One region of the Cobetia sp. 14N.309.X.WAT.E.A4 genome, then DNA from elsewhere that is predicted to be linked to it. Evidence: predicted binding sites of a transcription regulator. Region 1 holds the regulator's gene; the other holds the start of a gene.

Region 1 (4,738 bases):
AGTGTCATGGCAGAAGGTCAACGGGTCCCGGTGCCCTGAGAGCGAGCCTGGGACTTTTCCTTGTGTTTGACCAGCTGGCGGTCCAGCTTGTCGGCGAGCGCGTCGATGGCAGCGTACATGTTGGGGTCTTCTGCCAGGGCATGGAGGTCGGCGCCAGCGGCGTGCAGGGTGCAGGCAGCCTGTTGGCGTTCCTTCTCGATCGACAGTGTCACCTGAACATTGGTGATGTTGTCGTAATGCCGTTCGAGGCGAGCGAGCTTCTCGTTGACATAATCGCGGAGAGGATCGGTGAGTTCCACATGATGCCCGGTGATATTCACTTGCATGGACACGCTCCTTTATCCAGCGGGTTGCCTTTGAATTGTAACCCTTTTTGACTGCGAGCAAACCCTGATTGAACGCGCGGCCACTTTCTGACTCCGGCCATGGTCTCGTGGCGATCATCTGCTGGCGAGAGCGGCGGTGCCGGTGTACCGAGCGTCTACCCCGACAATGCCCAAGCTTTGAACAAAGATCAACGCTGCGCTGCATCGTGGGGCAAGGCTTGTCTTCAACCCAGCGAGGGATATCAGCAGGTTCTTCATGAGCATCGCCTCGCATCACGGACGGAATGGGGCTCGAGAAACCGGCCGTTTGTGGCCAATGTCAGCATTTACGTCGACGTTCGTGTGGCAGGAGTCGGTGGCGACCCCTGGCTATCTGTCCGTGGGATGTGAGGGAAAAAGAAAGCACTCTGGAGAAAAGTGGCTGGAAAAATAGGCAATTGGGGCGTGAAGTCACTCACGCAGTCGCAAGGACAGGCATTGCCAACCGGTATTCAGACGACCGATTGGCAGATGATGCCAGGATGGCAGGTGCAAGGGGGCGAGCTTCAGCGCTCCGACGTGTGGAGTCCGCTGGCCTGCGGGTATCCGTTGTCGAGACTCACGCTAAGCGCTTGCGCTCGCTGGAGGAGGGGATGCCCATGGCCTCGCGATACTTGGCGACCGTCCGGCGCGCTACCTCGATGCCATCACTGGCCAGCAGATCCACCAGGCGTGAGTCGGACAATGGCTTGCGCGCCGGTTCTTCCGAGATCAGCTTGCGAATGCGCGCACGGATCGCGGTGCTGGAGTGCGCGTCACCGTTGCCGCTGCCACCCACCTGACTCGAGAAGAAGAACTTGAGTTCGAACACGCCTCTCGGGGTGTGGATATATTTCTGGGTGGTCACCCGCGAGATGGTGGATTCGTGCATCTCGACCACTTCCGCGATGTTGGCGAGGATCAGCGGCTTCATGCCTTCTTCCCCCTGCTCGAGGAAGTCGATCTGGCGCGCCATGATCTCGCGGCCCACCTTGAGCAGGGTGTCATTGCGTGAGGACAGGCTCTTCATCAGCCAGCGGGCTTCCTGAAGATTGTCCTTGAGGAAGGTATTGTCCGCGGACTTGTCGGCCCGCTTGATGAGGGCGGCATATTCCGGCTGGATACGCAGCTTGGGCAGCGCTTCCGGGTTGAGCTCGACCTGCCAGCCGTGACGCGTATGACGGACCAGCAGGTCCGGGATGACGTAATCACTGGCAGGCTCGCCCCAGGCGGACGCCGGGCGCGGGTCGAGCGCCCGTACCAGACGAATGACGTGATCCAGCTCATCATCATCCAGGCTCAGGCGACGCTTGAGCAGCTTGCGATCGTCATTGCCCAGTGCCTCGAGGAATTGCCGCACCAGACGGCGGGCCTGGGCCAGCAATGGCAGATCGTCCGGCAGCAGGGCCAGCTGCAGCAGCAGGCATTCCCGCAGGTCTCGAGCGAACACACCGGTGGGATCGAACTGCTGAAGGCGCAGCAGGACCTGCTCGAGTTCCGACGCCTTGAGGCCGGGCAGTCCCTGACCTCGCAGGCCATCGACCAGTTCGTCCAGGCTCATGCTCAGGTAGCCGGCCCCATCCACCGCATCGATCAGACTCTCCGCCATCTGGCGTTCACGCGCATCGAGGTCCGTCATCGCCAGCTGCCAGCGCAGGTGGTCCTGCAGGCTTTCGACACTGGTGTTGCGATCGAAGTCCGGCCCGTCCTCGCTCGAGCTTCCGCTGCCGGAACTGGTCAGGCTGCCTGCGTGATCCTGGTAGAGGTCCGACCAGTCACTGTCGAGAGGGTATTCTTCAGGAATCTCGCTGTTGGTCTCGGAGGTGGAGATCTCGCTCTTGTCCTGTGTCTCCGCGACATCCAGCGACTCGTATTCCTCGTCAAGCTCCAGCATGGGGTTTGACTCAAGCGCCTGCTGTATCTCCTGACGCAGGTCCAGCGTCGACAACTGCAGCAGCTGGATCGCTTGCTGAAGTTGCGGGGTCATGGTCAGGGAAGTGCCGAGTCGAAGCTGCAAGGTGGGTTTCATGGGGTCTGTCATTCACGGCAAAGGAACGTGCATCTACGCTATACCGTGGGTCGGGGCACTGACAAGGGGCAGTCGAGAATATTCAAGCAACTTGCATGCCATGTTGCCACCAAGGTGGTATGGACGTCATGCATTCGAGTGAGGTGTGGCAGAGCAGGAGGGTTCACGGGGAGATCACGCAAGCGCCTGTCGAGGCGCTTGCGTGAGGGGGCGGGGAACGAGGCCCCGACAGTGAAGCAGGAAGTGGCGGGTGCTGGAGGGTGCTGGTGAGAGCAGAAGAGGTCGGACGGCTCTCGTCAGGCTGACGGCTCTCACCAGGCTGACGGCTCTCACCAGGCTGACGGCTCTCACCAGGCTGACGCCACTCTCGGGCTAGAGCTTGAACTCATGGCCCAGGTAGACATCACGCACCTGCTGGTTGGCGAGGATGGTGTCGGCGTCGCCATGCGCGATGATCTGGCCATCGCCCACGATGTAGGCGGTATCGCAGATGTCGAGTGTCTCGCGCACGTTGTGATCGGTGATCAGCACCCCGATGCCGCGGTCACGCAGCTGGCGCACGATGCTCTTGATCTCGCCCACCGAGATGGGGTCCACGCCGGCAAACGGCTCATCAAGCAGCACGAAGTCCGGCTCGGTGGCCAGTGCGCGAGCGATCTCCACGCGGCGGCGCTCCCCGCCGGAAAGGCTCATGCCGGCACTGTCACGAATATGCGTGATGCTGAACTCGTTGAGCAGCTCCTCCAGGCGTGCCTTGCGTCCGTTGCGATCCAGATCCTTGCGCGTCTCGAGGATCGCCATGATGTTGTCGGACACCGAGAGCTTGCGGAAGATCGAGGCTTCCTGGGGCAGATAGCCGATGCCGGCGCGAGCCCGCTGATGCATGGCGGCGCCGGACAGGTCGTGGTCATCGATGGTCACGCTACCGGCATCCGAGCGCACGAGGCCGACGATCATGTAGAACGAGGTCGTCTTGCCGGCCCCGTTGGGGCCCAGCAGGCCTACGATGTCACCCTGGCGGATTTCCAGCGAGATGTCCTTGACGACCTTGCGACCCTTGTAGGCCTTGGCCAGATGACGAGCGCTGAGGGTACGTGGGCTGGCAGCAGTCATTCTCATTGACCCTTGCTGGCATTGGCGCCACGTGGCGTCAGGGTCATGTGGACGCGTGACCCCTCGGAGGATGAGGCATCGGTGCCATTGCTGGCATTGACCTGGCGCTTGTCCAGGAAGTATTCCACGTAGCCACCTTCGAAGGTGTCATCGCCTTTCTCCAGACGGGCATCGCCGACCAGTTCCACCCGGCGCTCCAGCGCGTGGTAGCGAATGGTATTCGCCCAGCCCTTGACCAGTCGCTCGTCGGTATCGGGTTTCTGCTCCATGTAGGCGCGCTGGCCGGTGGCCTTGACCAGGGAAATCTCGCCGCTGTCGGCGCGACTGATGTCCACGCGCGCGGCATCCAGCTTCATGCTGCCCTGGCGCATTTCCACGCGACCGGTATAGGTGGCCGTGCCGGCCTTGTCATCCAGTGACAGTGAGTCGGCGGCAATGTTGATCGGCTGGTTGGCATCGCTGTCCAGCGCCAGTGCGGTCGGGGAAAGCGTCGTCATGCCAAGTGCCAGGCCAAGGGCCATGACACCGGGTCTGAGTGTCTGGCGCCAGACCGTCAAGGGCGTGAGAGTCGTTGAAGTCATGGAGTGCTCCTTGGCAGAACTGGTAAGGCTTCACGATCACTCAGGCCATCGTGAAGCGGAAATCGGGGAGAGAGGATTCGGCGCATGCAGGGGTGCGCTCACTGATCCTGGGCCGGCGCGGCATCGAAGGTGCTGGAGACGCGGCCATCATCGTCACGGGTGGTGTCATTGCCGGTGTCGAGAGTCTCGGCTTCCCGGGCGGCATCGCTCTTGCCCTTGCCGGGTTGCAGGGTACTGCGGACGCGGCCTTCCAGCTGGGCGGAATCCTGAGAGAGGTCAGCGCTGAAGCGGTCACTCTCGACGCGTTGACCATTCTGGGTGATCACCACCGGCACGTCACTCCAGGCACGGTTCTGCTCACGACTGTAATGCAGCACGTCGGTGTCCAGTGTCCAGGCGTCCGAAGGCTGGCGCAGCCTGGCATTGCCCTCGAGGGTGAAGGTGTCGCCGCCGGCACTCAACACGCCACTGTCACCCGTGGCGTACCAGCGACGGTCTTCGCTGTCGTTGGTCCGGATCTTCGGTGCCTGCGCACGCGTCACGTCATCGCCTGGCGTGTGTTCGATGTGCGGGGAGGTCATCGACTGGATCGACACTCCCCGCGCATCGAAGCGCGTCATGTCAGCCCCCTCGAGATAGTAATCCGGCTCATCACTGCTGGCGTCGACATC
Region 2 (4,738 bases), on a different contig from region 1:
GGGGAGACTGTCGGGATCATCAGGCGCGGTGAAGCGGATGACCTATTCGTTGTCGTCGTAGTGAATGATCGACAGCAGCTGAATCGGGACCTCGTTCAACTTCTCGGGGCCATGCGGAACGCCGGCATCGAAGGCCAGGCTGTCGCCGGGGCCCATCTCATAGAACTTGTCACCGTGGCGATAGGTGAGATGTCCTGACAGCAGATAGATGAATTCATGTCCGGCATGGCAGAAGTTGGGGAAGACTTCGCTGGCATCATCCATGGTGATCAGGAAGGGTTCGTAGCGCTTCTTGGGGCCCTGCTTGTAGCTCAACAGTTGATAGGCATGGCCGACTTCCGTGCCGGTGCGTACCACCTGCATGCCTTGCCCGGCCTTGATGTGCTGGGCACCACGCCCATTGACATCGTAATCGCTGAACAGCTTCGAGATCGGCAGACTCAAGGCATTGCACAGCTTGTTGAGGGTATCGAGACTGGTGGACACCTGGGCGTTCTCCACCTTGCTGATCATGCCCTGGCTGACACCGGCGATACGCGAGACGTCGGAAATCTTGTAGCCCTGCGAGACACGCTGCTGCTTGAGCGCGCGCGCGATGTGCTGCTCAAGTCCGAGACGCGTCTCGTCAGCTGCCGCCGTGATGGTGTCTTTCCTCTCTGACTGCGCAGCGGGGTCGGTCGCTGGTTCACGGGGCAGAGTGTCGGAGCTGTCCTGTTCCGACTTCTCGGAGGGAGCGGGGGATTTTCGCGGCATGATGACTCCTGTAGCGGAGAGGGTGGCAATGGGAAGGGGATGGCCGGCGAGGACACTGCATGTCCTTGTGAGGCATGCGGCGCATCGGCTCGCGGGCGGGGTATGGCGTGACATTACCAACTTTGCCGTCAACCCTCATCCTTGATGTCTGCCAAGGGGGCGGGAGTACCTTTCGAGAGTCCTTCTCAATCACCTGGACTGGGTGTGAGGCAAGAGGCCTCCTCGACGTCACGTCGAGGAGGCCTCTTGCGTCTTGCGTTCGCAATGCGTCCTGCCACTTCACCCGGTTATCACTGCAGGTCTTGCAGTGCCCGACATGGTGCGTGTGCTCAGCCGCGAGCCAGTCGCTTGGCCTTTTCCGGGTCATCGAAGGGCAGGGAATGACTGATGGCCGAGAGGCTGGTCTCTCCGTCAGTGCCGGTCTTGAGGGTCAGCGGGGTGCCATGCTCGGCATAGCCGGGTTCGAGACGTGCCAGCGCCATGGAGCGATCGCTCAGGCGCGAGTACATGCCTTGGGTGATGACACCGACACACTTGCCGTCGGCGTAGATCTTGTCACCGATCTGGGCGACGTCTTTCGAGTCCAGCAGCACGCCATAGACCTTGACGCGCTCCTTGCCCTGCAGCGCGAAGTGTTCGCTGGCGCCACGGAATTCGGTCTTGCCCGGGGAGACGGTGAAGTCCAGGCCCAGCTCCCACAGGGTGTCGCCCACCGGCTGGTCGGGGTACGGGTAGGTTTCGGAATTGTCCGCCGGGTAGAACAGCAGGTGGCTCTCGACCCGCAGCCAGTCAAGGGTGCCAAAGCTGCACGGCTTGATGCCCATGTCGGTGCCATCTTCGAGAATCTGTTCCCACAGAGAGGGAGCGTCCTTGGCCTTGCAGAAGATCTCGTAGCCCCGCTCGCCTGTGTAGCCGGTGCGCGAGATCATCACGTGGTAGCCGAACAGCTGGGTCTGCAGATGGTGGAAGTAACGCAGCTCACGGATGCCCGGCACATGACGCTCCAGAAAATCCACCGCGACCGGCCCCTGCAGTGACATGTCATGCATGTCGTCATCGAAGGTCAGGCTGACGGCGCGCCCCAGGGCACTCTTGGCCAGCATTTCATTCGCGGTGCCCGTGCCGTGCACCACGAGGTAGGAGTTCGGCGCCAGACAATAGACGATGCAGTCGTCGACGAACTTGCCGGCCTCATTCAAGACGCTGGCGTACACCGATTTGCCTGGATACAGCTTGGACATGTCCCGCGTGGTGACGTAATCCAGCACGGCCTGGGCGTGCGGGCCATTGCAGTGGATCTTCTTGAGCCCCGAGACATCCATCAGACCGGCGCGGGTGCGGATGGTCTCGTGGTCATCGGCCGTGTCCGAGACGGCGTAATTCCAGGCAGTGCCCATGCCATTCCAGTCTTCAAGCTCCGCGCCCAGCTTGCGGTGTTGTTCGGCCAATGCCGAGATGCGCCATGAATTCGCCATGCGTCCCTTTCTCCTGTGAGTCGTGCTGCCTAGCGTAAGTGGGTGGTGCCGTAGTCCTGCTGGTGCTGGCGGAGATGGCGCGCAAGACGCGCATCCGCCGCAGGAAGTGTTGTTGTTCTTTCGCCTCTTCAGGCGCCTCTTCAGGCGCTTCACAAGGGCTTGTGCCTGCTGCTTGCCTTGCCTGATCGCATGAGCATCGATTCTTGAAAGGAAAGAAACATTCCTCATGGTTAAGCAAGGGGCTTGCCAATTCCGTCAAAGGCCATGGCCACGGCAACCCTGGAGCGAGTCAGGCGGCGATTGGCAGCACGAATTCGGGCGTGAATATCAGCGCTTTGCATCATGCTGGTGCGAAGAGGGGGCTTTGGGCACCGAAATGATGCCTATTTCGAGAAACCGGCAGGATTTCACTCAGAATCACCTGACGTTTCCTGTGGGGTAAAACGCCTATGGAAAATAAATTTCCATACAAAACAGTAGGTTGATGAAAAGCTCTGGGCGACAGCTGACGAAATGGCATGCTGCATGCTTTTCTTTGAAGGAAATAAAGTTGACCAGCAGGAATCACAAAAACTCGTTTCATCCGCTATCTTGGCGTGGCGTGTCACCACAAGGGGTCAGGTTTCCCGGGGTGGCAGACAGTGTCGAGGGAGATGGAACCCGGTCCGCTCTCAGAGGAAACCCAGATGTCACCCGAAAAGGCGCAACAGTTCATCAAGGATCACGATATTCGCTACTTGCTGGCGCAGTTCGTGGATATTCATGGCGCTGCCAAGACCAAGTCCGTGCCGGCCAATTGCCTGATGGATGTGGTCGAGAAGGGCGCCGGCTTTGCCGGCTTCGCCGTCAGTGGTCTCGGCATGTCGCCGGAGGGGCCGGACTTCATGGCGCGTGGCGATCTGGACTCGCTGTGCCTGGTGCCGTGGCAGCCGGGCTATGCGCGCATGGCCTGTGATGGGTACGTCAATGGGCAACCGTTCGATAACGACAGCCGTGTGGTACTGCTCAAGCAGCTGGAGCGCATGAAGGAGAAGGGCTGGACACTCAATAGCGGGCTGGAGCCGGAATTCTCACTGTTCCGCCGGGGGGAAGCGGGTGAGCTGTTGCCGGTGGATGAGAGCGATACCCTCGCCAAGCCCTGCTACGACTACAAGGGCCTGTCGCGTTCGCGTGAATTCCTCGAGCGTCTGGTCGAATCGTTGCAGGCGGTGGACTTCGACGTCTATCAGATCGATCACGAGGACGCCAATGGCCAGTTCGAGATCAACTACACCTACAGCGATGCGCTGACCTCGGCAGACCGCTTCACCTTCGTGCGCATGGCTGCCGGCGAGATCGCCAATGATCTGGGCATGGTGTGCTCCTTCATGCCCAAGCCGCTGGCGGACCGCCCGGGCAACGGCATGCACTTCCACCTGTCCGTGTGTGATGACACCGGGCGCAATCTGTTCGGCGATGACACCGATTCCCAGGGCATGGGCCTGTCGCCGCTGGCGTATCACTTCCTCGGCGGTCTGCTGGCGCATGCCCCGGCGCTGTGTGCCTTTGCCGCGCCGACCGTCAATTCCTACAAGCGTCTGGTCGGCGGCGGCAGCACCAGCGGCGCGACCTGGGCGCCGGTCTTCATCGCCTACGGTGACAACAACCGCTCGGCCATGGTGCGTGTGCCCTACGGTCGCCTCGAGTTCCGCCTGCCGGACGCCGGCTGCAACCCCTATCTCGTGCACGCCGCCATCATCGCCGCGGGGCTGGATGGCGTGGCACGCAAGCTGGACCCGGGCACGCCCCACAACATCAATCTCTACTCGCTGACCCCGAGCGAATGCGCCGAGAAGGGCATCGAGACGCTGCCGCAGAATCTCTCGCTGGCCATTGATGCGCTCGAGGCGGACAGCATTCTGCGCGAGAGCCTGGGCGAGGGGATCTGCGCCGAGTTCATGCGCCTCAAGCGCGAGGAATGGCGGGACTACAACGCCCAGGTCAGTGAGTGGGAAGTCAAACGCTACGCCGAATTCTTCTGATCTCATCCGGCGGCGCTCGCGGATCTCGCGGGTCATGTCAGACGAGTGTCGCCACTGTCACCACCACGCTCAAGACACCAGGCAGGAGGACGCCTCCTGCCCGTGAGAGGACATCACCATGTGTGGAATCGTAGGGCTTTATCTCAAGAACCCGGCGCTGGAGTCGCGCCTGGGGGAGCTGTTCGAGCCGATGTTGATCGCGATGACGGATCGCGGCCCGGATAGCGCCGGCTTCGCCATCTATGGCGACGAATTTGACGCTGGCATCAAGCTGACGCTGCAGAGCGATGGTGTCGATGAGGATTGGGGGGCGATCGCCAAGGGCCTGGGCGAGCAGGTCGGCACGGTGGCGGACTGGTTCAGCAATGCCAGTGTCGCGGTATTCAAGATCGCCGGGGAAGAGAGTGCCGTGCGCAGCTGGCTTGCCGACAGCGCCCCGCAGATACGCGTATTGAGCGTGGGGCAGAGCATCGAGATCCTCAAGGCGGT

The links. The regulator sigma-54, encoded in region 1, starts transcription at its own class of promoters, with help from an activator protein. The targets are predictions, from matches to a motif close to TGGCACNNNNNTTGCTNT.
Region 2: the regulator sigma-54 is predicted to act here: its motif matches at 2,743-2,760, upstream of glnT (type III glutamate--ammonia ligase).

The regions. Positions count from the first base shown of each region.
Region 1 covers NZ_JAPNXT010000001.1:53,598-58,335, forward strand. The annotation lists gene OW493_RS00225 (PTS sugar transporter subunit IIA) at 1-8, opposite strand, end outside; gene raiA (ribosome-associated translation inhibitor RaiA) at 18-326, opposite strand; gene OW493_RS00235 (RNA polymerase factor sigma-54) at 925-2,373, opposite strand; gene lptB (LPS export ABC transporter ATP-binding protein) at 2,746-3,492, opposite strand; gene lptA (lipopolysaccharide transport periplasmic protein LptA) at 3,489-4,067, opposite strand; gene lptC (LPS export ABC transporter periplasmic protein LptC) at 4,166-4,738, opposite strand, start outside.
Region 2 covers NZ_JAPNXT010000007.1:32,255-36,992, forward strand. The annotation lists gene OW493_RS10880 (XRE family transcriptional regulator) at 43-753, opposite strand; gene OW493_RS10885 (aminomethyltransferase family protein) at 1,083-2,228, opposite strand; gene glnT (type III glutamate--ammonia ligase) at 2,915-4,249, shown strand; gene OW493_RS10895 (glutamine amidotransferase family protein) at 4,368-4,738, shown strand, end outside.